Regions from separate parts of the Intestinimonas sp. HCP28S3_D6 genome, predicted to be linked through region 1. Evidence: predicted binding sites of a transcription regulator. Region 1 holds the regulator's gene; each other region holds the start of a gene.
What was found. Region 1 encodes HrcA, which represses chaperone genes, less so after heat shock. Its sites were predicted from a motif close to TGTTAGCACTCNNNNNNNNNGAGTGCTAACA; they were not measured.
Positions count from the first base shown of each region.

Region 2: a site for HrcA is predicted at 2,643-2,673, ahead of htpG (molecular chaperone HtpG). Genes of this name have one in related genera too.
Region 3: a site for HrcA is predicted at 4,835-4,865, ahead of ACTNBK_RS11590 (Hsp20/alpha crystallin family protein). Genes of this name have one in related genera too.

Region 1 covers NZ_JBQHTM010000038.1:4,816-12,487, reverse strand. The annotation lists gene dnaK (molecular chaperone DnaK) at 1-1,855, opposite strand, end outside; gene grpE (nucleotide exchange factor GrpE) at 1,937-2,497, opposite strand; gene hrcA (heat-inducible transcriptional repressor HrcA) at 2,523-3,575, opposite strand; gene ACTNBK_RS12365 (GNAT family N-acetyltransferase) at 3,796-4,257, shown strand; gene ACTNBK_RS12360 (D-alanyl-D-alanine carboxypeptidase family protein) at 4,439-5,575, shown strand; gene glgB (1,4-alpha-glucan branching protein GlgB) at 5,789-7,672, shown strand, end outside.
Region 2 covers NZ_JBQHTM010000048.1:11,679-19,350, forward strand. The annotation lists gene ACTNBK_RS13875 (tRNA lysidine(34) synthetase) at 1-53, shown strand, start outside; gene ACTNBK_RS13880 (hypothetical protein) at 111-341, opposite strand; gene htpG (molecular chaperone HtpG) at 675-2,600, opposite strand; gene ACTNBK_RS13890 (hypothetical protein) at 2,728-3,618, opposite strand; gene ACTNBK_RS13895 (MerR family transcriptional regulator) at 3,682-5,103, opposite strand; gene ACTNBK_RS13900 (GDSL-type esterase/lipase family protein) at 5,230-5,805, opposite strand; gene ACTNBK_RS13905 (transketolase family protein) at 5,802-6,749, opposite strand; gene ACTNBK_RS13910 (transketolase) at 6,751-7,596, opposite strand.
Region 3 covers NZ_JBQHTM010000034.1:2,261-9,932, forward strand. The annotation lists gene ppdK (pyruvate, phosphate dikinase) at 1-714, opposite strand, end outside; gene ACTNBK_RS11570 (nitroreductase family protein) at 816-1,568, opposite strand; gene ACTNBK_RS11575 (4Fe-4S binding protein) at 1,572-2,336, opposite strand; gene ACTNBK_RS11580 (YitT family protein) at 2,389-3,333, opposite strand; gene tsaA (tRNA (N6-threonylcarbamoyladenosine(37)-N6)-methyltransferase TrmO) at 3,530-4,222, shown strand; gene ACTNBK_RS11590 (Hsp20/alpha crystallin family protein) at 4,296-4,742, opposite strand; gene ACTNBK_RS11595 (M55 family metallopeptidase) at 4,921-5,733, opposite strand; gene ACTNBK_RS11600 (P1 family peptidase) at 5,746-6,780, opposite strand; gene ACTNBK_RS11605 (aspartate/glutamate racemase family protein) at 6,799-7,497, opposite strand; gene ACTNBK_RS11610 (ABC transporter substrate-binding protein) at 7,589-7,672, opposite strand, start outside.

The DNA.
Region 1 (7,672 bases):
TATCGTCGTCCACGACCTTGTAGTCGGCATCCACCACGTTGGGGTCGGTGCCGCAGGAACCGCCGCAGTCGCCGCCGGCGCAGCCGCCCATGTCGGGACCGGCCTGGCCGCCCTGAGGATTGGCCTGCTGATACATCTTCTCGGCGATGGGGTAGAAGGCCTTGGTGGTCTCCTCGGTGGCCGCCTTGATGGCCTCCACGTCGGTGCCCTTCAGGGCTTCCTTCAGCTTGTTGAGGGCGGCCTCCACGCTGGCCTTGTCGCTGGCGTCGATCTTGTCCTTGGCGTCCTCCAGGGCCTTCTCGGTCTGGTAGACCACCTGGTCGGCCTGGTTGCGGACGTCCACCTCTTCCTTCCGCTTGGCGTCCTCGGCGGCGAACTGCTCGGCCTCGCGGACGGCCTTGTCGATGTCCTCCTTGGACATGTTGGTGGAGGAGGTGATGGTGATGTGCTGCTCCTTGCCGGTGCCCAGGTCCTTGGCGGAGACGTTCACGATGCCGTTGGCGTCGATGTCGAAGGTGACCTCGATCTGAGGCACGCCGCGGCGGGCGGGAGCGATGCCATCCAGGTTGAAGCGGCCCAGGGTCTTGTTGTACTGGGCCATCTCACGCTCGCCCTGGAGGACGTGGACCTCAACGGAGGTCTGGTTGTCGGCGGCGGTGGTGAAGACCTGGCTCTTGTTGCAGGGGATGGTGGTGTTGCGCTCGATGAGCTTGGTCATGACGCCGCCCATGGTCTCGATGCCCAGGGACAGGGGGGTGACGTCCAGCAGCAGCAGGCCCTTCACGTCGCCCACCAGGACGCCGCCCTGGATGGCGGCGCCGATGGCCACGCACTCATCGGGGTTGATGCCCTTGAAGCCCTCCTTGCCGGTGAGCTTCTTGACCATGTCCTGCACGGCGGGGATACGGCTGGAGCCGCCCACCAGCAGGACCTTGGAGATGTCGCTGGCAGAGAGGCCGGCATCGCTCATGGCCTGACGCACGGGGCCGGCGGTGCGCTCCACCAGGTTGGCGGTGAGCTGGTCGAACTTGGCGCGGCTCAGGGTCAGATCCAGGTGCTTGGGGCCGGTGGCATCGGCGGTGATATAGGGCAGGTTGATGGCGGTGGAGGTGACGCCGGAGAGCTCGATCTTGGCCTTCTCAGCGGCCTCCTTCAGGCGCTGCATGGCCACCTTGTCGCCGGAGAGGTCGATGCCGTTGGAGCTCTTGAACTCGGCGACCATCCAGTCCATGATGGCCTGGTCGAAGTCGTCGCCGCCCAGATGGGTGTCGCCGGAGGTGGAGAGGACCTCAATGACGCCGTCGCCGATCTCCAGGATGGACACATCGAAGGTGCCGCCGCCCAGGTCGTAGACCATGATCTTCTGGTCCTGCTTCTCCTTATCCACACCGTAGGCCACAGCGGCGGCGGTGGGCTCGTTGATGATACGCTTCACGTCCAGACCGGCGATCTTGCCGGCGTCCTTGGTGGCCTGACGCTGGGCGTCGTTGAAGTAGGCGGGGACGGTGATGACGGCCTCGGTGACGCTCTGGCCCAGATAGGCCTCGGCGTCGGCCTTCAGCTTCTGAAGGATCATGGCGCTGATCTCCTGGGGAGTATAGGCCTTGCCGTCGATAGTCACCTTGTGGTCGGTGCCCATCTGACGCTTGATGGACATGATGGTGCGGTCGGGGTTGGTGATGGCCTGGCGCTTGGCCACCTGGCCCACCATACGCTCGCCGTCCTTGGAGAAGGCCACCACAGACGGGGTGGTGCGGTTGCCTTCAGCGTTGGCGATAACAACGGGTTCGCCGCCCTCCATGACGGCCACGCAAGAGTTCGTGGTACCAAGGTCGATACCGATGATCTTAGACATAAACGATTCCTCCAATATATTGAAAACTTATTTTTAACGATGGTCGTGTGGGCGGCCAAAGGCCGCCCCTACGGGATAGTGTCAGTTCGCAACTTTCACCATGGCGAACCGGATGACCTTCTCGCCCAGCCTGAAGCCGGACTGGAAGACCTCCACCACGGTGTTCTCCCCGGCGCTCTCGTCCTCCACGTGCATGACGGCGTTGTGGAGGGAGGGGTCGAAGGTCTCGCCCAGGGCGGGGATCTCCTCCACGCCCAGCTTGGAGAGGATGTCCTTCAGGCCGGTCATGGTCATCTCCACGCCCTTCTTGTACGCCTCGTCGGCGGTCTCCTGCTTGAGGGCCCGCTCCAGATTGTCGTATACGGGCAGGAAGGCGGCCACGGCGTCGCTCTTGGCGCCCTGATAGATGCCCTCCTTCTCCTTCTGGGAGCGCTTGCGGAAATTGTCGTACTCGGCGGCCAGGCGGAGGTACTGCTCCTCCTTTTCGTCCATCTGCTTCCGCAGCTTTTCCAGCTCCTCCAGCAGCGGATCGGCCGCCGCCTCCTGCTGGGGAGCGGCCTGGGCCTCGGTCTGGGTCTGGGTCTCCTCCACGGGGACCTCCTCCACAGCCGGGTCCTGCTGTTTCTTTTCCTGCTTGCTCAAGCGATTACCTCCTAAGTGGATCGTCCTACTTCTCCTTTTCCTCTGCCGGCGGCAGGCTGCCCTGTTCAAAGAGGCGGCTCAGGCCGGCGGCGAAATAGGAGAGACGGGCGGTGATCTTTGCATAGTCCATCCGGGTGGGGCCCACCACACCGATGACGCCTCGCATGCCGTCGCCGATGTCGTAGCTGGCCACCACCACGCTTGTGTCTTTCAGGGCGTCGGCCACGTTCTCCGGGCCGATAAGGATCTCCATGGGGTCCCCCTGGGGCATGGGAAAACGGGCGGCGTCCTGGTCCTCGCTGAGGTAGCTCATGAGGGGGGCGGCCCGGTCCAGGCTGCGGTACTCCGGGTGGGAGAGGAGACTGGCGATGCCGGCGGTGTGGACCCTGCGCTGCTCCAGGCTCTCCAGCACATCCATGGCAAAGGAGACCACCAAACTGATGAGGCCGTAGGCCTCGCCTGCCGCGTGGGAGGCCACCCGCATGAGCTCGGGGGTGATCTCGTCCAGGGTGAGGCCGGTGAAGGTGGTGTTCAGCAGGGTGTTGAGCAGCTGGAGCTGGGCCTCGCTCAGGTCGGAGGGCAGCCTCACCAGCCGGTTGCGGACCACGTTGGTATCCGTCATCACTACAATAATAAAGGAGTCGCTGGAGACCATCAGCAGATCGAAGCGCTGGATGGTCACCCGGCTGGACCCGGAGGCCAGGGCGAAGGCGGGATACTGGGTGAGCTGGGAGATCACCCGGCCGGCCTGGTCGATGACCTGGTCCAGCTCCCGCATCTTCAGATGCAGGGCCTCATTGAGCTTCCGGGTCTCCTGTACCGACAGGCGGTAGTCTTCCATGAGCTCGTTGACGTACACCCGGTAGCCCCCCGGCGAGGGGATGCGCCCGGCGGAGGTGTGGGGCTGCTCCAGCAGGCCCAGGGCCTCCAGATCGGCCATCTCGTTGCGGATGGTGGCCGAGGAGACGTTGAGTCCCGGCGTGGCGGCGATGACCTTGGAGCCCACCGGCTCCGCCGTCTGGATATAGTTTTCGATGATGGCGCGGAGGATCTTTTTCTTCCGTTCCGTTAGATCCATCCCCGCTCACCTTCTTCTCTGTGGTTTTAGCACTCATTCTCCCTGAGTGCTAATGTAAATCTACCACCACCCCGGTTAAAAGTCAATAGGGTAGGTTGTAAATTAAATGTGAACGGTTTCACCCCGGTAATTTTTGCTTTTTGATCTTGCACACCCATTGTCCGATTGCCAACGGCAGGCAGGTGTGGTAGGATGATGGAAACAGAGAGGAGGGGCGGTCATGCCGTTTGACTTTTCCATTCAGGACTATGACGCTCAATATAAGGATGCCCTCATGGACATCTCCCTACCCTGGCTGGAGGGCAACGACCTCCTGGAGCCGGCGGACATCGACCAGCTGACCCACCCGGAGCGGGTGCTGGCGGCGGGTGGGCGCATCTTTCTGGCCATGGCGGAGGGGAAGCCGGTGGGCATGATGATGCTGGAGCCCTTTGGCAATGGGGTGGCCGAGCCCTTCAAGTTCGGGGTGCTGGAGGCCTGCCGGAACCACGGCATCGGCAAGGCCCTCATGGAGGCCACCATTGACGCCGCCCGGGCCATGGGGGTCCACACCCTGGTCCTCACCTCCCACCACAGCCTGAAGGCCGCCCTCCATATCTATGAGTCCTACGGCTTCCGCTATGAGGACCACGACCACGTGGCCTTCGAGCTCTCCGACATCGCCATGAAAAAGGAGCTCTGACCGTTACCCCACCGACACAGAAGGGCCGGTCCGGGGCGAAATCCCTCTATTCCGATCGTCCTTTCTTTTTTTCAACAAAAACCGCTGCCTCTCCCTTCCCATTCTTTCCAGTATAGAATCCTCTCTCCCTCCACATCCTCTTTCTTACAGGAATCTTCGATGATGGAGGAGAAGCGCCATGATGAAACGAACCCTCGCGGTCCTGCTCTGCGCCGGGCTGCTGGTCTGTCCCGCCGCCGCTGCCGCCGCTGGCAGTCCCCAGGTGGAGGCCGCCGACGCAGTGCTGATGGAAAAGGAGACGGGCACCGTTCTGTGTGAGCAGAACGCCCACGACAAGCGGGAGCCGGCCAGCGTCACCAAGATCATGACCCTGCTGCTGGTGATGGAGGCCCTGGACGAGGGCCGCATGGCCCTCACCGACCAGGTCACCGTCTCCGCCTACGCCGCCTCCATGGGGGGCTCCCAGGTCTATTTAAAGGAAGGGGAGCAGATGAGCGTGGAGGAGCTCATCAAGGCGGTGGCGGTGGTGTCGGGCAACGACGCCGCCGTGGCCCTGGCCGAGCACATCGCCGGCAGTGAGGAGGCCTTCGTGGCCCGGATGAACGAGCGGGCGGCCCAGCTGGGCATGGCCGACACCAACTTTGTCAACTGCACCGGCCTCCCCGCGGCGGGCCATCTGACCTCCGCCTACGACATCGCCCTCATGTCCCGGGAGCTCATCCTCAACCACCCGGACATCCGGCAGTACAGCACCATCTGGATGGACACCATCCGGGGCGGCCAGTTCCAGCTGGCCAACACCAACAAGCTGGTCCGCTACTATGAGGGCTGCACCGGCCTGAAAACCGGCTCCACCGACTCCGCCCTCTACTGTCTCTCCGCCACCGCCGAGCGGGAGGGCATGGAGCTCATCGCCGTGGTCCTGGGCTCCCCCACCTCCGCCCAGCGCTTCAGCGCCGCCCAGGCCCTGCTCACCTACGGCTTTGCCAACTACACCCTGGTGGACGTCCGCCCCGACCAGGCCATTCCGCCGGTGGCCGTCTCCCTGGGGGTGACCGACACGGTTCAGCCCGTGCTGGCAAACGGCAGCCGCATCCTGGTGGAGAAGAGCCAGCTCAACCAGATTACCACCTCCCTCCAGCTCTCTGAGGACGTGGAGGCCCCCGTGGAGCAGGGCCAGACGCTGGGTGAGCTGACCGTCTCCGCTGGCGATACCAAGCTCTGCACCATCCCCCTGGTGGCCGACCAGGCGGTGGCACGCATCACCGTCCCCGGCCTGTTCCTGCGGCTGGTCCGGAACCTCTTTCTGGCCGGCTGAGTCCTTCTGTTTCTCTCCTCGGAAAGAAACGGAAAAATATGCGTAAAAATTATGGTTCCCGCCCTCCCGCACCTTGACGGAGTGCTATTTGTGTTGTATAATTCATACAAATAACTAGAGCTATATTTTAGGTCAATTAGCGTTATTGACAAGCTTCGACGGTGTCCCCCAGGGGCATTTGGATAATATTACCAAAGAAATGAGGCGCTAACCATGGATCGCACAAATAAACCCACCACCGAGGAGATCGTCAGGGCGTACACCAACGGCGAGGCCATCCGGGCCTGGGCGTTCATGGGCTCCCATGCCCAGGAGCGGGACGGACAGTGGGGCTACACCTTCCGCGTCTGGGCGCCCCACGCCGCAGAGGTCTCCGTGGTGGGAGACTTCAACCGCTGGGAGGAGGAGGCCAATCCCCTCTCTCCCATCGGCGGGGGCCTGTGGGAGGGCTTTGTCCCCGGCCTGGACCGCTATGACATCTATAAGTATTCCATCCGCACCAAAGACGGCCGGACCCTTCTGAAGGCCGACCCCTATGCCTTCCACGCCGAGACCCGGCCGGGCACCGCCTCCAAGCTCTACGAGCTGGGGGGCTACCAGTGGAACGACCAGTCCTGGCTGGACTACCGGAAGAAAAACCCGATTTATCACCGTCCACTGAATATCTATGAAGTCCACCTGGGCTCCTGGCGGCGGACGGGGGACGGGCAGTTCCTCTCCTACCGGGGGATTGCCGACTACCTGGTCCCCTACGTGAAGGAGATGGGCTTCACCCATGTGGAGTTTATGCCCCTCACCGAGCACCCCCTGGACGACTCCTGGGGCTACCAGTGCACCGGCTACTTCGCCGCCACCAGCCGCTTCGGCACCCCCGACGACCTCATGTACCTCATCGACCAGCTCCACCAGGCCGGAGTGGGCGTCATCCTGGACTGGGTGCCCGCCCACTTCCCCAAGGACGCCTTCGGCCTCTACGAGTTCGACGGTGAGCCCTGCTATGAGTACCAGGACATGCGTAAGGGTGAGCACGCCGATTGGGGCACCCGGGTCTTTGACTACGGCCGCAACGAGGTCCGCTCCTTTCTCTTCTCCTCCGCCCTTTTCTGGCTGGAGATGTTCCACATCGACGGCCTGCGGGTGGACGCGGTGGCCTCCATGCTTTACCTGGACTACGGCCGGCAGGGCGGCGAGTGGGTGCCCAACATCCACGGCGGCAACGAGAACCTGGAGGCCGTGGACTTCCTCCAGAAGCTCAACGAGCGCATCTTCGCCGAGCACGACGACGTGATGATGATCGCCGAGGAGTCCACCGCCTGGCCCAAGGTGTCCCACCCGGTGAGCGAGGGCGGTCTGGGCTTCAACCTGAAGTGGAACATGGGCTGGATGAACGACGTGCTCCACTATATGAAGCTGGACCCCTATTTCCGGCAGTTCAACCACCGGGACATCACCTTCTCCTTTATGTACGCCTTTTCGGAGAACTTCATCCTCCCCCTCAGCCACGACGAGGTGGTCCACATGAAGGGCTCCCTCCTCAATAAAATGCCGGGGACCTACGAGGAGCAATTCTATGGCGTCCGGGCCTTCTATACATATATGCTCACCCATCCGGGCAAAAAGCTGCTGATGATGGGCAGCGAGTTCGGCCAGTGGAACGAGTGGCACTTCGAGTACTCCCTGGACTGGCACCTGATGGACAACGAGATCAACCGAAAGACCCAGGCCTTCTTCAAGGCCGCCAACCACCTCTATCTGGAGCACCCGGAGCTGTGGCAGGAGGACTTCTCCTGGAAGGGCTTCGAGTGGATCTACGCCGACGACAACCAGGCCAACACCATCTCCTTCCTCCGCAAGGACGACAAGGGGGATACCCTGGTGATCGTGTGCAACTTCTCGCCGGTGGACCGGACGGGCTACTGCATCGGCGTGCCGGTGCCCGGCGCCTACACCTGTATCTTCAACACCGACGACGAGGACTTCGGCGGCGAGGGCCGCGGGGACAAGGAGCCGGTGAAGAGCACCTACACCCCCTGCCACGGCCGGGAGCAGTCCATCATCATCACCCTGCCGCCCATGAGTGCGGTGATCTATAAGTGT
Region 2 (7,672 bases), on a different contig from region 1:
GGGAGCCTCAGGACCACCGCCGTCGTCCTCTGGCCGAGGACCAATCCCTCTGAAACGCAAAACCGCCGCCGTCCCCGGAAGGGGAACGGCGGCGGTTTTTTCTTTCAAATTCAGGCCCGGGCGCCAGCGTGTACACCCAGCTTGCGGAGCACGTAGGCAGAGTCGGTGACAACATTCACCGGCTTGGTGAAGTCCAGGGTGAACAGGCCCAGAGAGGACCGGGCGTCCACCATGATGGCACCGTCGAGGGAGTGAACATATACAGGCTCATCCACCTTGCAGGCCAGCTGCTGCAGCTTATAGAGCTCCTGAATCGAATCAATTTGAATGGGTACGACCATGGTCAAAACCTCCTAACAAAGGGATGTCAGCAATTCCGCCGCCGCTGTGTCACAGGGTCAGGTCTCTCCGACCCCGGTGCGCCGGCGCATCAAAGGGGGCGCTGCAATCACCCGCTTTCCTTTTGACAGCCAGAGTATACCACGGTCCATATTCTAACGCAATCGGCAGGATAACTAAATTTAGAAGTATTTTCAACTTTCGTTTGAAGCTTATTTTATTTTCGTTTGTTTATTTATACAATTTTTAATTGGTAGCACCATTCCTTTTGTGCAGGTTATAAAAAGCCGCGGCGGGAATCCTTCCCACCGCGGCTTTCTTGCCTTTGGACATTTTTACTTCATGAGAGAGCAGACCAACTCGGTATATTTGGCCGCATCCTCCAGGGGGAAGCCGGCGATGAGCAGGGCCTGCTGGTAGAGGAGCTCGGCATAGATCTTGGCCTTCTCCTTATCCTCCGTCATGGCAGAGCGGAGGGCGGCGAAGGCGCCGGAGTCGGGGTTGAGCTCCAGGACCCGGGCGGCCTTCATATCCTTGGCGGCGTTGGGGTCCACTTTCTGGAAATACTTCTCCATCTCCAGGGAGACGGGGCCGTCGGCGGTCATGCACACCGGGGCGGTCTTGAGGATCTTGGAGATGCGGACCTCCTTGACCCGGTCGCCCAGGGTCTCCTTCACGAAGTCCAGCACGTCCTTGTTCTCCTCGGCCTTCTTCTCGGTCTCGGCCTTCTCCTCGTCGGACTGGGGCAGGGCGTCGTCGTCGTTGACGTTCTTCAAAGCCTTGCCGTCCACCTCGCCCAGGGTGTTCATGACGAACTCGTCCACCTCCTCGGTGAGGTAGAGAATCTCATAGCCCTTGTCCAGGATGCGCTCGGCCTGGGGCAGCTTGGCCGCCTGCTCCACGCTTTCGGACTGGAGGAAGTAGATATACTGCTGGTCCTCAGGCATCCGCTCCTTATAGGCGGCCAGAGAGGTGTTCTTGCCTTCCTTGGAGGACCAGAACAGCAGCAGGTCCTTCAGCAGCTCCTTGTGGGCGCCGTAGTCGGAGACCACGCCGTACTTCACCTGGCGGCCAAAGGCGGACCAGAACTTCTCATACTTCTCAGCGTCGTCCTTCTGGAGCTTGAGGAGCTCAGCCTTCACCTTCTTCTCCAGGTTGGTGGAGATGACCTTCAGCACCCGGGTGTGCTGGAGCATTTCACGGGAGATATTCAGGGACAGGTCGGGAGAGTCCACCACGCCCCGGACAAAGGAGAAGTGGTCGGGCACCAGGTCGGCACACTTGTCCATAATGAGGACGCCGGAGGAGTAGAGCTGGAGGCCCTTCTCGTAGTCACGGCTGTAATAGTTGAAGGGGGCGTGGGCGGGGATGAAGAGGAGCGCGGTGTACTCCACGGCGCCCTCGGCCTTCACGTGGATGACGGCCAGGGGGTCCTCCCAGTCGCCGAACTTCTCCTTATAAAACTCGTTGTACTCCTCGGGCTTGACCTCGCTCTTGGGCCGCTGCCAGATGGGTACCATGGAGTTCAGGGTCTCCCACTCCTTGTGGGTCTCGTACTCCGGCTTGTAGTCCTCCCCGGCGTCCTCCGGCTTGGGCTTTGCGTGGGTGTGCTCCATCTCCATGACGATGGGGTAGTGGATGTAGTCGGAGTACTTCTTCACCAGGTCGTCCAGGTGGTAGGGCTGGAGGTACTGGTCATAGTCCTCGTCCTCGGTGTTGGCCTTGATGTGGAGGATGACGTCGGTGCCCACCATCTCCTTTTCGCACTCGGTGATGGTGTAGCCGTCGGCGCCGGAGGACTCCCACTTCCAGGCGGTGTCCTCGCCGTAGGCCTTGGAGATCACGGTGACCTGATCGGCCACCATGAAGGCGGAGTAGAAGCCCACGCCGAACTGGCCGATGATGTCGGCCACGTTCTGGTCCTCGCTGCCCTCCTTGGCGGCCATCTCCTGCTTGAACTGGAGGGAGCCGCTGCGGGCGATGGTACCCAGGTTGGACTCCATCTCCTCCTTGGTCATGCCGATGCCATTGTCGCTCACCGTCAGGGTGCGGGCGTCCTTGTCTGGGATCAGCTTGATCTTGAAGTCAGAGCGGTTCAGGCCCACCTGGTCGTCGGTGAGGGCCTTGTAGGCCAGCTTGTCCACCGCGTCGCTGGCGTTGGAGATGAGCTCCCGGAGAAAGATCTCCTTGTGGGTGTAAATGGAGTTGATCATCAGGTCCAACAGCCGCTTGGACTCCGCCTTGAATTGTTTCTTCGCCATGGTACATGCCTCCATATATGTGAATCTTCTTAAAAAACGATAGGTTAGCACTCTCCACTTTTGAGTGCTAACCTATCATAGTCCTTCGCACGCGATTTTTCAAGAGGTTTCAAGAAATGTTTACAAATTATCCGGCGGAAGAGGGATTCATGGCGGCCTGAAGGTCCTCCATGTGCACCTCCTCGCCGCTGTGGTCCCTGATAAACCCGATGACGCCCTCCCCGAAGGAGAGGCCCACCGGCTCCTCGTCCAGGGTCACCAGGTAGACGTTCTGCCAGTCCAGGCCGTGGACCCGGAGGGCGCTGTCCACATAGGCCCCGCCGGCCAGCACATGGGGAGCCAGCTCCGGCGGGTCCGTGACAAATGCTGCCCCCATGCGGAAGGCCACGGCCCCCTTGCCCGATTCCTTGGTGGTGCCCAACACCCCCAGGAACTCGGTGAGCTCCCAAGCGGTATACCCCGCGTCCCGGACCTCTTCCAGACGGCCGTTGTAGTAGCCGTCCACCAGGTCCCGGTATTTTTCATAGTAGTACTCGTTAATAAAGCCCTCCTGGTCACAGCTGGTGCGCAGGAGCTGGTAGAGGGCCGCGTCCTCCAGGTGGACCCTGCCGTCGGGCAGGTTTTCCCCGCCAAAGATCTCCACCACATTCTCCTCCAGACCGGCCTGGAGGTGGAGGGCGTCCGCCCCGGAGTATATCCCCTGGTTTTTTGGGGCGATGTAGCAGTCCAGAGACCACACCACATCGGTGTCCGAGCCGTTGATGGTGAGGTCGGCATGGTCGATGGGGTGGGCCGCTGCCTCGTTCAGCATGGCCGCCAGGGTGGTGCTGTCCGGTGGCTCGTTGGGCCCAAATTGACTCACCTCGCCGATGTCCTCCGCCGTCAGACCGGAGAGCAGGTCCAGCAGGCCGGTCTCCGCCGGGGTGGTGTCTGCCGGCCCCTCCGCCGCGGGACCGCAGGCGCAGAGCATACACAGCAGCGCCCCGGCCAGTGCCAGGGACAGACCTGTCTTTTTCATCTCCATCCCACCTTTCCCCCTCAGCCTACCACAGGTGGTGGAAAAATGGGTGACAAAAGGGTGTCATTCGTCAGAGGCGGAAATGGAGAAACGCTGGGCGTAGGACTGCTCCGTCCCCTCCTCCGGCAGGAGGAAGCCCCCCACCGGGCGATAGCCGCTGTATACCACCTCATTTTCCACCGTGAGTCCGGCCAGGGTAAGGCGGAAGTTCTCATTGCCGTTGCCCAGCTCATTGCTGACCCGCCCCACCAGGGGCACCCAGTTGAAGAGGCTCACGCCGGGCTGGGCGGCCAGCATGGCCAGGAAGGCGGCGGTCTGCTCGGTTTCCGCTCCGTCCCAGAAATAATCCGGCGCTCTCTCATAGGTGAAGGAGACCCCGGTGAGCACGCCGTCCCCGGTGGTCTCATAGTGGAAGATGGGGGGCGGGTTCCCCAGGCTGAGGGTGCCCTGGGGCACCACCCAGGTGCCTGTCTCGTCCAGGGTCATACTGTCCAGGTCATATTGCCGGACCAGATCGTTGTAGTTCCGGGCAAACTCAGCCACCGTCAGGGGATGGCGCACCGGCGGCATGGTCAGCTGGAAGACCAGGAGCACACTCAGCCCGATGTCCAGCGCGGCCGCTCCCGCCCAGGCCAGACCCCGGAGACCGCTCTCGTCCCGGATGGTATAGGAGATCCCCTCGTCCCAGGGCAGGACCTCCCCGTCGGAACAGGCCCGGTAGCTCTTATAGTTGCGGTAGAGCTGATAGCCGGGGAGGCTCCAGCCCTCGCCGTACCGGAAGAGGGCGGACAGGCGGGCGGCAGCCTCCCGGAAGGTGAGCTTGCCCCCGTCGGCGTTGCGGACCTTCAGGCCAAAGATCCACTTGCCCGGGGTGGTGCCCCAGGTAGACAGGAACAGGGGCTCCAGCAGGAACTGGATGCCCCAGGCCAGGTAGCTCTGGACCAGGGTGTTCAGGAGCCCCTCCCCGAAGGTGAACCGCAGCGTGAGCACCAGGATGGCATTGAGCAACAGGATACACAGGCTGTGGTCCAGCAGCCGGGCCAGGTACCGCCGCCAGGGGTGGCGGACCACGGGCAGGCTGTCGGCGGCGGGAGGCGTCAGGGTGACCCCCGTCTCCCCCAGCTTGTCCAGCTCATTCAGGTAGCGCCCGGCGTCCAGGGTGGCGTACTCCGCCCCCTCCAGCTCCATAGCACGGCACAGGGTTCGGGCGGCCTCCCGCTCGGCGGCCTCCCGACGCAGCCGCTCCTCCTGGGTCCGCAGGGCGTCGCCCAGCCGAAGCTTCCCCGCCTGGAGGGCCTTGATGTCCTCCAGGGTCAGGCCCAGGGCCCGGAGCAGCTTGATCCGCCGCAGGGTCTCCACATCGGTCTCCGAATAGTCCCGGTAGCCGTTGGCCAGCCGCTCCGGCGAGAGCAGTCCCTCCTTTTCATAAAAGCGGATGCTGGCCCGGGGCAGGCCCAGGACCATCTCCAGTTGGGATATGTTCATGACAGCGCCCCCTTTCAAGGCCAGTATAAGGGGTAAAGCCGGTTTACAGTCAAGCCTTTTTCGCAAAAAACCGGCCGGAAGGCAAAAAAAGTCCGCCGCAAATAATTGCGGCGGACTTTTTTCACGTTACACCCGTACCGGGGGCAGAGCGGCAATCACGGCCTCCGCCATCAGGCGGTGGCCCTCCCCGTCCGGGTGGAGGCCATCCAGATAGTGGGTATAGCCCTCCGGAGACAGGAGCCCTGGGACGGCGAAGTCCACCGTCCGGAACCCGAAGGCTTTGGCAAAGGCCGCCACCCACGCCCGATAGGACGCAAAAACAGGGGCCAGCTTTTGATAGTCGGTGAGGGCCAGCCAGGGCTCCGGGATGCCCTCGGCGTACACCGGCGGCGGCAGGGCGATCATGGGACGGATGCGGTTGGCCATCGCCTGGTTGGCCATGGCGGTCAGGTTGAGCCGGGCGGGAGCGTCGCTACCGCCGAAAATGATGTCGTTGGCACCCCCTAGCAGGAGGACCCGGTCCGGCTGCTCGCCCAGCACGTCCCGGCCGAACCTGGCCAGCATGCCACCGGTGGTGTCCCCGTTCACCCCCCGGTTCACCAGGGTGTGGCCGGTGGCGGCCGCCGCACGGCTCACCCAGCAGTCCTTGCGGGGAACACCGTAGCCGTAGGTCAGGCTGTCCCCCAGGCAGACGATCTTCACTTTTTCAGTGCCAGAGCGGCCTTGACCTTGGCCACGATGCCGTCGGCGGTGAGGCCGTAGGCGGCCAGGACCTCGGCGGCCTTGCCGGAGCGGCCGAAGACGTCCTCCACCCCGTGGCGGACCACCGGCACCGGGCAGACCCCGGAGAGGTATTCAGCCACGGCGGAGCCCAGGCCGCCCACAATGGTGTGCTCCTCGGTGGTGACGATGCACCCGGTCTCCTGAGCCGCCTTGAGGACCAGCGCCTCGTCCAGGGGCTTCACGGTGTGCATGTCGATGACCCGGGCCTGGATGCCCTCGGCGGCCAGGGTCTCTGCGGCCTTCATGGCCTCCTGGACCATGAGGCCCACGGCGATGATGGTGACGTCGCTGCCCTCCCGGAGGGTGACGCCCTTGCCCAGCTGGAAGGAATAGCCGGGCAGGTCCCCGGTCAGGTCCTCCACGGCGGAGCGGCCCAGGCGCAGGTAGGCGGGGCCGTCGTAGTCCATGAGGGCCTTGACGGCGGCCTTCATCTCGGTGCCGTCGCAGGGGCAGCACACCACCATGCCGGGGATGGCCCGCATGACGGCCATGTCCTCGCAGGCCTGGTGGGTGGCGCCGTCCTCACCCACAGAGAGGCCGCCGTGGGAGCCCACCACCGTCACGTTGAGGTGGGGATAGGCGATGGAGTTGCGGACCTGCTCAAAGGCCCGGCCGGCGGCAAACATGGCAAAGCTGGCGGCAAAGGCCTTCTTACCCGCGGCGGCCAGACCGGCGGCCACGCTCATCATATTGCCCTCGGCGATGCCCATGTTGAAGAACCGGTCGGGGTAAGCCTTGGCGAAGCCCTTGGTCATGGTGGATCCGGAGAGGTCGGCGTCCAGGACCACCAGGTCGGGGTACTGTCCGCCCAGCTCTACGAGCGCGTCACCGTAGGCGGCGCGGGTGGCGATCTTCTCTCCCATCTTACTTCCCCTCCAATTCCGCCAGACCGGCGTTGAGCTCGGCCATGGCCTTTTCAAACTGCTCGTCGTTGGGCGCCTTGCCGTGCCAGCCAGGATCGTTTTCCATGAAGGAGACCCCCTTGCCCTTGACGGTGCGGGCCAGGATCATGGTGGGCTTGCCCTTGCAAGCGGCCGCCTGCTCCAGGGCGTCGGCGATGGCGGCGTGGTCGTGGCCATCCACTTTGAGCACGTTCCAGTTGAAGGCGGCGAATTTGGCGTCCAGCGGCTCGGAGGGCATGACGTCGGCGGTCTTGCCGTCGATCTGGAGGCCATTGACGTCCACGAAGGCACACAGGTTATCCAGGTGGTACTTGGCGGCGGCCATGGCGGCCTCCCACACCTGGCCCTCCTCCACCTCGCCGTCGCCCAGGACGGTGTAGACCCGCCAGTCGGCCTTGTCTAGCTTGCCGGCCAGGGCCATGCCCACGGCGGCGGAGATCCCCTGGCCCAGGGAGCCGGTGGACATGTCCACACCGGCCACATGGCGCATATCGGGGTGGCCGGACATATGGCCCTTGATGGAGCGGAAGAGCTTGCAGTCCTCCACGGGGAAGTAGCCCCGGAGGGCCAGCAGGGCGTAGAGGGCGGGGGTGCAGTGTCCCTTGGAGAGGACAAAGCGGTCCCGGCCGGGGTCAGCCGGGTGCTTGGGGTCCACCTTCATGGTGTGGAAATAGAGGGTGGTCAGCAGGTCCATCACGGACAGGGAGCCGCCGATGTGGCCGGAGCCCGCGGCGTGGACCATTTCCATGGCCAGGATACGGGCGCGCTGGGCGGTCACGGCCAATTCATGGGCGCGGGTCTGTTCCATTGGGATCATCCTTTCTCTCGGTGCCGCCGGACGCGGCCGCCGTTCTTTCTTCCCCTTAGTATAATCCATGCTCCGC
Region 3 (7,672 bases), on a different contig from region 1:
GACGTTGACGGCGGTGCCCCAGTCGTAGGGGATCTCGTTCATGCGGCGGTAGACATTGGCGCGGGGGTTGTCCCAGGAGCGGAACACGGCCTTCACGGCCTCCATGAGCTGGACCTTGGGGTCCTGGGGGAAGTCCTCGCCCTTCTCGTTCTTATAGAACTCCTTGAAGCGGACCACCAGCTCCTTCATGTCATCGGCGTCCAGCTCCACGTCCTGCTTGACGCCCTTCTTGTCCTTCAGGTCATCAATGATCTCCTCAAAGCGCTTCTTGGAGAGCTCCATAACCACGTCGGAGAACATCTGGATGAACCGGCGGTAGGAGTCGTAGGCGAAGCGGGGATTGCCGGTCTTGGCGGCAAAGCCCTCCACGGCCACGTCGTTGAGGCCCAGGTTGAGGATGGTATCCATCATGCCGGGCATGGAGGCCCGGGCGCCGGAGCGGACGGACACCAGGAGAGGATTGGAGGTATCACCAAACTTCTTGCCGGTCTTCTCTTCCAGCTTGGCCAAATGCTCCATGATCTCGGCTTCGATCTCGGGCGCGATGGTACGGCCATCGTTGTAATACTGGGTGCAGGCCTCGGTGGTCACGGTGAAGCCCTGAGGCACAGGCATGCCCAGGTTAGACATCTCCGCCAGGTTGGCGCCCTTGCCGCCCAGCAGCTCACGCATGGAGCCGTTGCCCTCGAAGAAGTCATAGACAAATTTTGCCATTGGTTCGTCCTCCTTCTGAAGTTCAAAAGTCGATTTGGTATCGCTTGCCACAATTATACCATTCCGATAGAAAATTGCAACAAAACTTTCGCAAACTTTGTCTATTTCTCCGTGGCAGGCTCCGCCACCCGTTCCAGGTCTTGGAGATATTCCCCCACGGACCGGCTCATCTCCCGGGAGAAGTCCGACTCGTACTTCCGAGCGCAGAAGGCGGAGAGGAAGCCCTCGAAGGTCTGGCCGCCGCACCGTTCCCGGAACATGGCCCGGAGCTGCTCCTCTTCCAGGCGGCGGTAGCCGTTTTCGTGGACGATATAGGCCGGATCGAACCGCGCGGGTTTTTTGCACTCCTTCTGCTGCCGGGTGGGCCAGCCCAGCACCAGCATGCAGGCGGGAAAGACCCAGGGGGGCAGCTGTAAAAGCCGGCGCTGGTCCTCGTACCGCTCCATAATGTCCCCGATGTAGCAGGAGCCCAGCCCCAGGCTCTGGGCGGCCACCACGGCGTTCTGGGCGGCGATGGCGGCGTCGGTGACGGCCAGCATCAGGTCTCCGGGACCGGGGCGGCGTGGAGAGAGCCCCGACGCCCGGTAGGCGTCATACCAGCGGAGGCAGTCGGCGCAGAACACCAGCACCACCGGGGCCTGGGCGATGAAGGGCTGGTGGTCGCAGGTCTCTGCCAGGGCCTCCTTGAGGGCCGGATCGGTGATGTCCAGGATGGTGTAGAGCTGCTGGCAGCCGGCGGTGGGGGCCTGGGCGGCGGCGGCCAGGATCTCCGCCTTCAGCTCCGCCGGCACCGGGCGCTCTTCAAAGGCCCGCACCGACTTGCGGTCGTAGAGGCTCTGAATGATCTCATTCATACCTTAAAAGAACACCTCCGGCTCCCGGCGCTGGGCACACTTGGCCTCAAACCCCCTGGCGGCGGTCTCGTAGGCCTCCCCCCGGTACTGCCGGGTCTGGGTGGGACAGAGGTAGATGCAGGCGCCGCAGGAGATGCACTTGGTCTCGTCGGTGACCCAGGGGGTCTCTTTGGGGATGGCTCCGGCGGGGCAGGCGTTGGCGCAGGCGTTGCACTTCATGCACCGGTCCCCGGCGGAGGGGTGGAAGGACACCTTCTTATGGGGGGGCAGGTCGTGGCTGCCCTTGATGGCGATGGGGGGATGGTCCCCGCCGGGGACATAGGCGGCCAGAACCTCCCGACAGCGCCCGCCGAAGTCGGCCATGGCGGCCAGGTCGGCCTCGTCGGGGCGGCCGGCGGCCACGTGGTCGAAAATGGAGTGCCGGCCGATGAAGGCCCCCGCCGCCACCACGTGGAAGCCGTTGGCCTCCAGCAGGTCCTGGAGCTCGGTGAGGGCGTCGTCGTAGTCCCGGTTGCCGTACACCGCCACGGCGATGGCGGGGCCGCCGTGGCCCTTCAGGTGGGCGGAGAGCTGTTCGAAGCAGTGCTGGGGGATGCGCCCGGCATAGACCGGCATGGCCACCAGCACCGGCTCCTCCGCCGGTACGTCCAGGTCCTCGGTGAGGGGGCGGCCCAGCAGGTCCCGCTCCTGCACCGGTCCGTCGTGGCCGGCAATGGCGCGGGCGGTTTTTTTCGTGGTTCCTCGGGGGCTGAAGAAAATGGAGAGCATGATGGTTCCACCTTTCCGGTCTGGCGCACCAGACCTGTTCCTGTGTATGGGTTTACGGCTCCGGCTCGGGCTCAGGCGCAGGTTCGGATTTGGGCGCCGGGGCGCTGTCCTGGTTCATCTGAAAGACGTCGGCCACCTCGTGGATGGTAATATAGGCGGTGGGGTCGATCCGGTGGACCAGATCCTTCATAGGGATGATCTGGAAGCGGTTGACCACCACGTAAATGAGGGTCCGGGGGGAGTTGGAGTAAAAGCCCTTGGCGTCTACGATGGTCATGCCGTGCTCAAAGGTCTCAGAGAGGGCCCGGCACACCTCCTCCTGTCGGATGGTGACGATAAAGACCCCCTTGGACCGGTCCAGGCCCTCCACAATAAAGTCCACCGTTTTGAGGGCGGCCATGTAGGTGACGATGGAGTAGAGGGGGAGAATCCAGCTCTGGAGGACCACACCGCAGACGATGTAGAGGGCGATGTTGTAGATCATCACGAAGGTACCCACCGACAGTCCCAGGCGTTTTGCGAAGATGACCGCCATGACCTCGATGCCGTCCATGGCGCCGCCATAGCGGATGGCCAGGCCGCTGCCCAGGCCGGAGATGAGGCCGCCGAAGAGGGCGCACAGCAGCAGGTCGGAGCCCGCCAGGGGCGAGGCCATGGTCACATCCACGGGGAGAACGTCGGTAATGAGCCAGGCCCCCAGGGAGTAGATGGCCACCGTATACATGGCGTACACTGTAAAGACCGTCCCCTGCCGCCGCAGCCCGTAGAGGAAGAGGGGGGTGTTGAGGAGGAGGAGGAAGATGGAGAGGGTCCACGTCTCCGGGGTGAGCTGGGAGAGCAGCATGGAGGTCCCCGAGATACCGCTGTCATAGAGCTTGACGGGGGCCAGAAAAATGGTGATGCCGAAGGCGTTGATGAGCCCCGCGGCCGTCAAAAAGAGAAAATTGGCGGGTGAGAGTCCCCGCAGGTCCTGAATCCATTTGGGCAGTTTCCGCATATTTCACGCTCCGATCTTGGTCTTGTGTGGTTCCTGATGAAATAAGTATAGCATGCCGTCCGGGGAAAAGTCACGCGGTTCCCGCTAAACTGGAAGGAAATGGTCATCCTCTTGTTCTGCTGCCCTCACCTGTGATACAATAGCCCTGACAAAATGATCCCCGTGGGGCAGCGACCCCGCCTGGAAGGAGACCTCTATGGACGATACCTTTACCATGGCCCCTGTGGCCCATATCCGCAGCGACTTCCCCACCAAGTTCGGCATCCCCCGGCAGAGCGGTCTGGTGGAGTCCCTCCGGGCCTCGGTGGTCTTTGCGCCGGAATACCGCAACCCCGACGCCCTCCGGGGCATGGAGGGCTTTTCCCACCTGTGGCTGGTGTGGGTCTTTTCCCGCTCAGTGGGCGCCGGCTGGTCCCCCACTGTCCGCCCGCCCCGGCTGGGTGGCAACGAGCGCATGGGGGTCTTTGCCACCCGCTCCCCCTTTCGGCCCAACCCCATCGGCCTCTCCGCCGTGAAGCTGGAGGAGATCCGGCTTCACACCCCCGACGGTCCCCAGCTCATCGTCTCAGGGGCCGACCTCATGGACGGCACCCCCATCCTGGACATCAAGCCCTACCTCCCCTACGCCGACTGCCACCCCGAGGCCCTGGGGGGCTTTGCCCCCACCGGCGGCGGGGAGCTGGAGGTGGACTGTCCGCCGGAGCTGCTGGGGCGGCTGCCCGGGGACAAGGCCCGGGCCCTGCTGGCCGTCCTGGCCCGGGACCCCCGCCCCTCCTACCAGCACGACCCGGAGCGGGTCTACGGCATGGACTTCGCCGGCCACAACATCCGCTTTTCCGTGGCTGGAAACACCCTCACCGTCCTGTCCATTGAAGCATCAAAGCCCTAAAAACGCGCAAAAGGGGGGCGCTCCCATCTCTGGGAGCGCCCCCCTTTTTACAGCTTGGTATGAACTTGTCCCATCAGCCGATGGCGATGGTGGAGCGCTTAGGCAGCTCCTTCTTGCCCGCCTTGGGCATGGACAGCTTCAGGATGCCGTCCTCGTACTTGGCGGACACGTCCTCGGGCTTCACATCGCCCACATAGAAGCTCCGGCTGCAGGAACCAGCATAGCGCTCCCGGCGGATGTAACGGCCCTCCTTGTCCTTCTCGTCCTTGTCCAGGCCCTTGGCGGCGCTGATGGTCAGGTAGCCGTCCTTCAGGTCCACGGTGATCTCGCCCTTCTTGAAGCCGGGCAGATCCACATCCACCTCATAGGTGTTCTCGGTCTCCCGCACATCGGTCTTCATCAGGTTCTTGGCGTGCTTGCCGTAGAGCGGATCACGGCCGGTATTCCACATGGGAAACATCCCAAAACGGTCATCAAAGAAATCATCGAACAGGTTCTCACCAAAAATGCTGGGCAACATAAGTCATTCCTCCATTCACAGCACTTACTTTTTGCCCTGCGGAGGAGCTCTCTGAACTCCTCTTCTTGGAACAATTATGTTATAGCACCGCGGATTAGCACTGTCAACACGTGAGTGCTAACATTTACAAAAGGAACGATGTTTGTTCATAAAATATGCGATTTTGTGCCCCGGAGCCTCAGCCGATGATCTCCTCCACGGCCTCATTGAGCTCCGTGGGGCTGTGGGCGGTGTAGGAGACGGCGTCCACGGCGGTGCGGGTGAAGGGGGACCGGGCCAGGGCCGTCAGGGCCTGGGCCCGGCGGGCCGCCTGGTGGCCGGTGAAGACGGCCTCCACCGTCAGCGTCTCCGGCACCGCCCGCACCGGCAGAGGCCGGGTCAGGGCCGCCGCCACCCCCGCCCGGATGGCCTCGCAGGCGTCGTCGGGGTGGAGGTTGAAGGTGGAGTTGCCCCGGCACTCCTTCACCGCCACGGTGGTGAGTCCCGGGATCTCCTCCGCCGCCAGGCGGCAGATGGTCTCGTCGCCGCTGAGAAAAATAGAGGGCACCCCCAGCTGGGCGGCGTACAGGGAGTTGAGGGTGAACTCGGAGGCGACGCGGCCGTTGACCTTCAGGCAGTGGATGACGTCCTTGTTGATGGTGTGGGCCAGGGGGCTGCCGTCGGTGCCGGCGGGGGCATGGTAGCCAATGTAGAGGGCGCCGGCATAACCTCCGTCCAGGCCGGCCATCATGGAGCCGGGATGGCAGGCCCAGCCCCGCATAAGCCGGACGCCTCGGGGCAGCTTGTCGTGGGGGAGGTTCCGGGCGCAGCCGTGGCCGTCCCGGACCACCGCCTGGTGGCCGGCGTCCAGGATGGCCTCGCAGGCCGCCGCCACCTCTCGGGTCATCTGGACCCGGGCCTCTTCGTAGCCCTGTCCCCCCGGCTCGGTCTCGCACCAGGCGGTGACGTCGGCAATGCCCTCCAGGTCGGCGCTGATGAAGTAGACTGCCATGGGACCGCCCCCTTAACCGCCGTACCGGGCTACGAAGTCCCGGAGCCCCAGGTAGCAGTTGCCCCGGACCCCCGTGGTGGTCTCGGCGTGGTAGAGGGAGCTGATGATGGCCTCCTCCACCGCCTCCACCCCGGCCACAAAGACCCGGTCGATGTTCTCGTCGTAGAACATTTTGGTCTCCAGGATATTTTTCTCACTATAATGGGGTAGGTGGTTGGCGGTGGTGAAGGCGATGGCGATGTCGCCGCTGCCGTTGCCGCAGTAGGAGCCCACCCGGCCCAGGGCCACCATGGACCGCTTGGCCAGCCGGCTCAGCTGCCGCTCGTTGAGGGGGATGTCGGTGGCCAGTAGCATGATGATGGAGCCCTCGTCCTTCCGCTCTTCCCGGCCCAAATTGGTGTCGTAGTGCTTCCCGCCGATGATGAGGTTGCCCGGCGCGCCGAAGTTGGACATGACCAGGGCGCCCACGGTGTAGGGCTGGCCGTCCACGTCCACCCGCCGGGAGGCGGAGCCGATGCCCCCCTTGAGGCCCAGGCAGACCATACCGGTGCCGCCACCCACGGCCCCCTCTTCAAAGTCCTCACTGGCATTGGCCAGGGCCTCACGGACGTGCTCGGGGCGGACGTGGAGGCCCCGGATGTCGTTGAGCCGACCGTCGTTGCACTCGGTGACCACGCAGTTCACCGTGCCGGTGGTGACCCCGATGTCCGGGTTCCCCTCCAGCATGTACCGGGTGAGCTCCTGGCAGGCGGTGCCCACGCTGAGGGTGTTGGTGAGGAGGATGGGGGTCTCGATGGTGCCCAGCTCCTGGATCTGGATGAGGCCCACGCTCTTGCCGAAGCCGTTGATGACCGACACCCCGGCCATCACCTTGTCCTGGAAGCAGTTGCCCCCGTGGGGCAGCACGGCGGTGACGCCGGTGTGGATGTCCCCTTCCTTTAATGTCACATGGCCTACCTTCACCCCGGGCACGTCGGTGATGAGGTCCCGCTCCCCCCGGGGCCACTTGGCGTGGAGGTCAAAGCCGCTGTTTTCAGGCAGTCCCATAGTCTCGTTCTCCTCTCTTCAGCGATAGGTCTTTCCGGCGGTCTCGATGACCTTCCGGGCCAGGGTCTCCATGGGGTCCACATACCAGTCCTCCAGGCCCTCGTCGGCCTTGATGACGGAGAGCTCCGTACAGGCCAGCACCACCGCGGCGCAGCCCGCCTGACGGCAGGCCTCCTCAATGCGCCCCCAGCTCTCCCGGTCGCAGGGCAGGCCCTTTTTCACCCGGTCGTAGATCTGGTGCATGACCTCCCTCTGGATCTCCGCCGGAGGGGTCCAGGGGGTGAGGCCCAGGGCCTCCAGGGCCTTCTGGTAGAGCCCCGTCTGGATGGTGCCGTCGGTGGCCAGGATGCCCACCCTGCCCCCGGGGCACCGGCTTGCCAGGGCGGCCGCCGTCTCCCGGATCATGTGGAGGATGGGGATGCCGATCTTGTCCGCGATGCGGTCGGCGAAGAAGTGGGCGGTGTTGCAGGTGATGGCGATGGCGGTGCAGCCGCACTGCTCCAGCAGCCGGGCGTCGGAGAGGAGCTGCTCCTCCGGGCCCTGGTACTGCCCCGACAGGATGGCCGCCGTCCGGTCGGGCATGGAAGCGTCGCTGAGCAGGATGAGGTTGATGTGGTCCTGGTCCCGCTCCGCCGCCGTGTGCTCCGTCACCATTTTATAAAAGAGCTGGGAGGCCATGGGGCCCATGCCGCCGATGATACCGATGGGGTGCTCCATTTTGTTACCCTCTTTCTGGATTTGTCTGTACGCGCACGATGGCGCCGGTACGGCAGGTACCGGCGCCAGTGCTTTTGGTTTAAATTGGGGCTTAGAAGCTCAGGTCGTTCCAGTACAGGGAGCTGTCGGACTGGACCACGATGCCCTTCACCTGATCGCCGTAGGCGATGTAGGA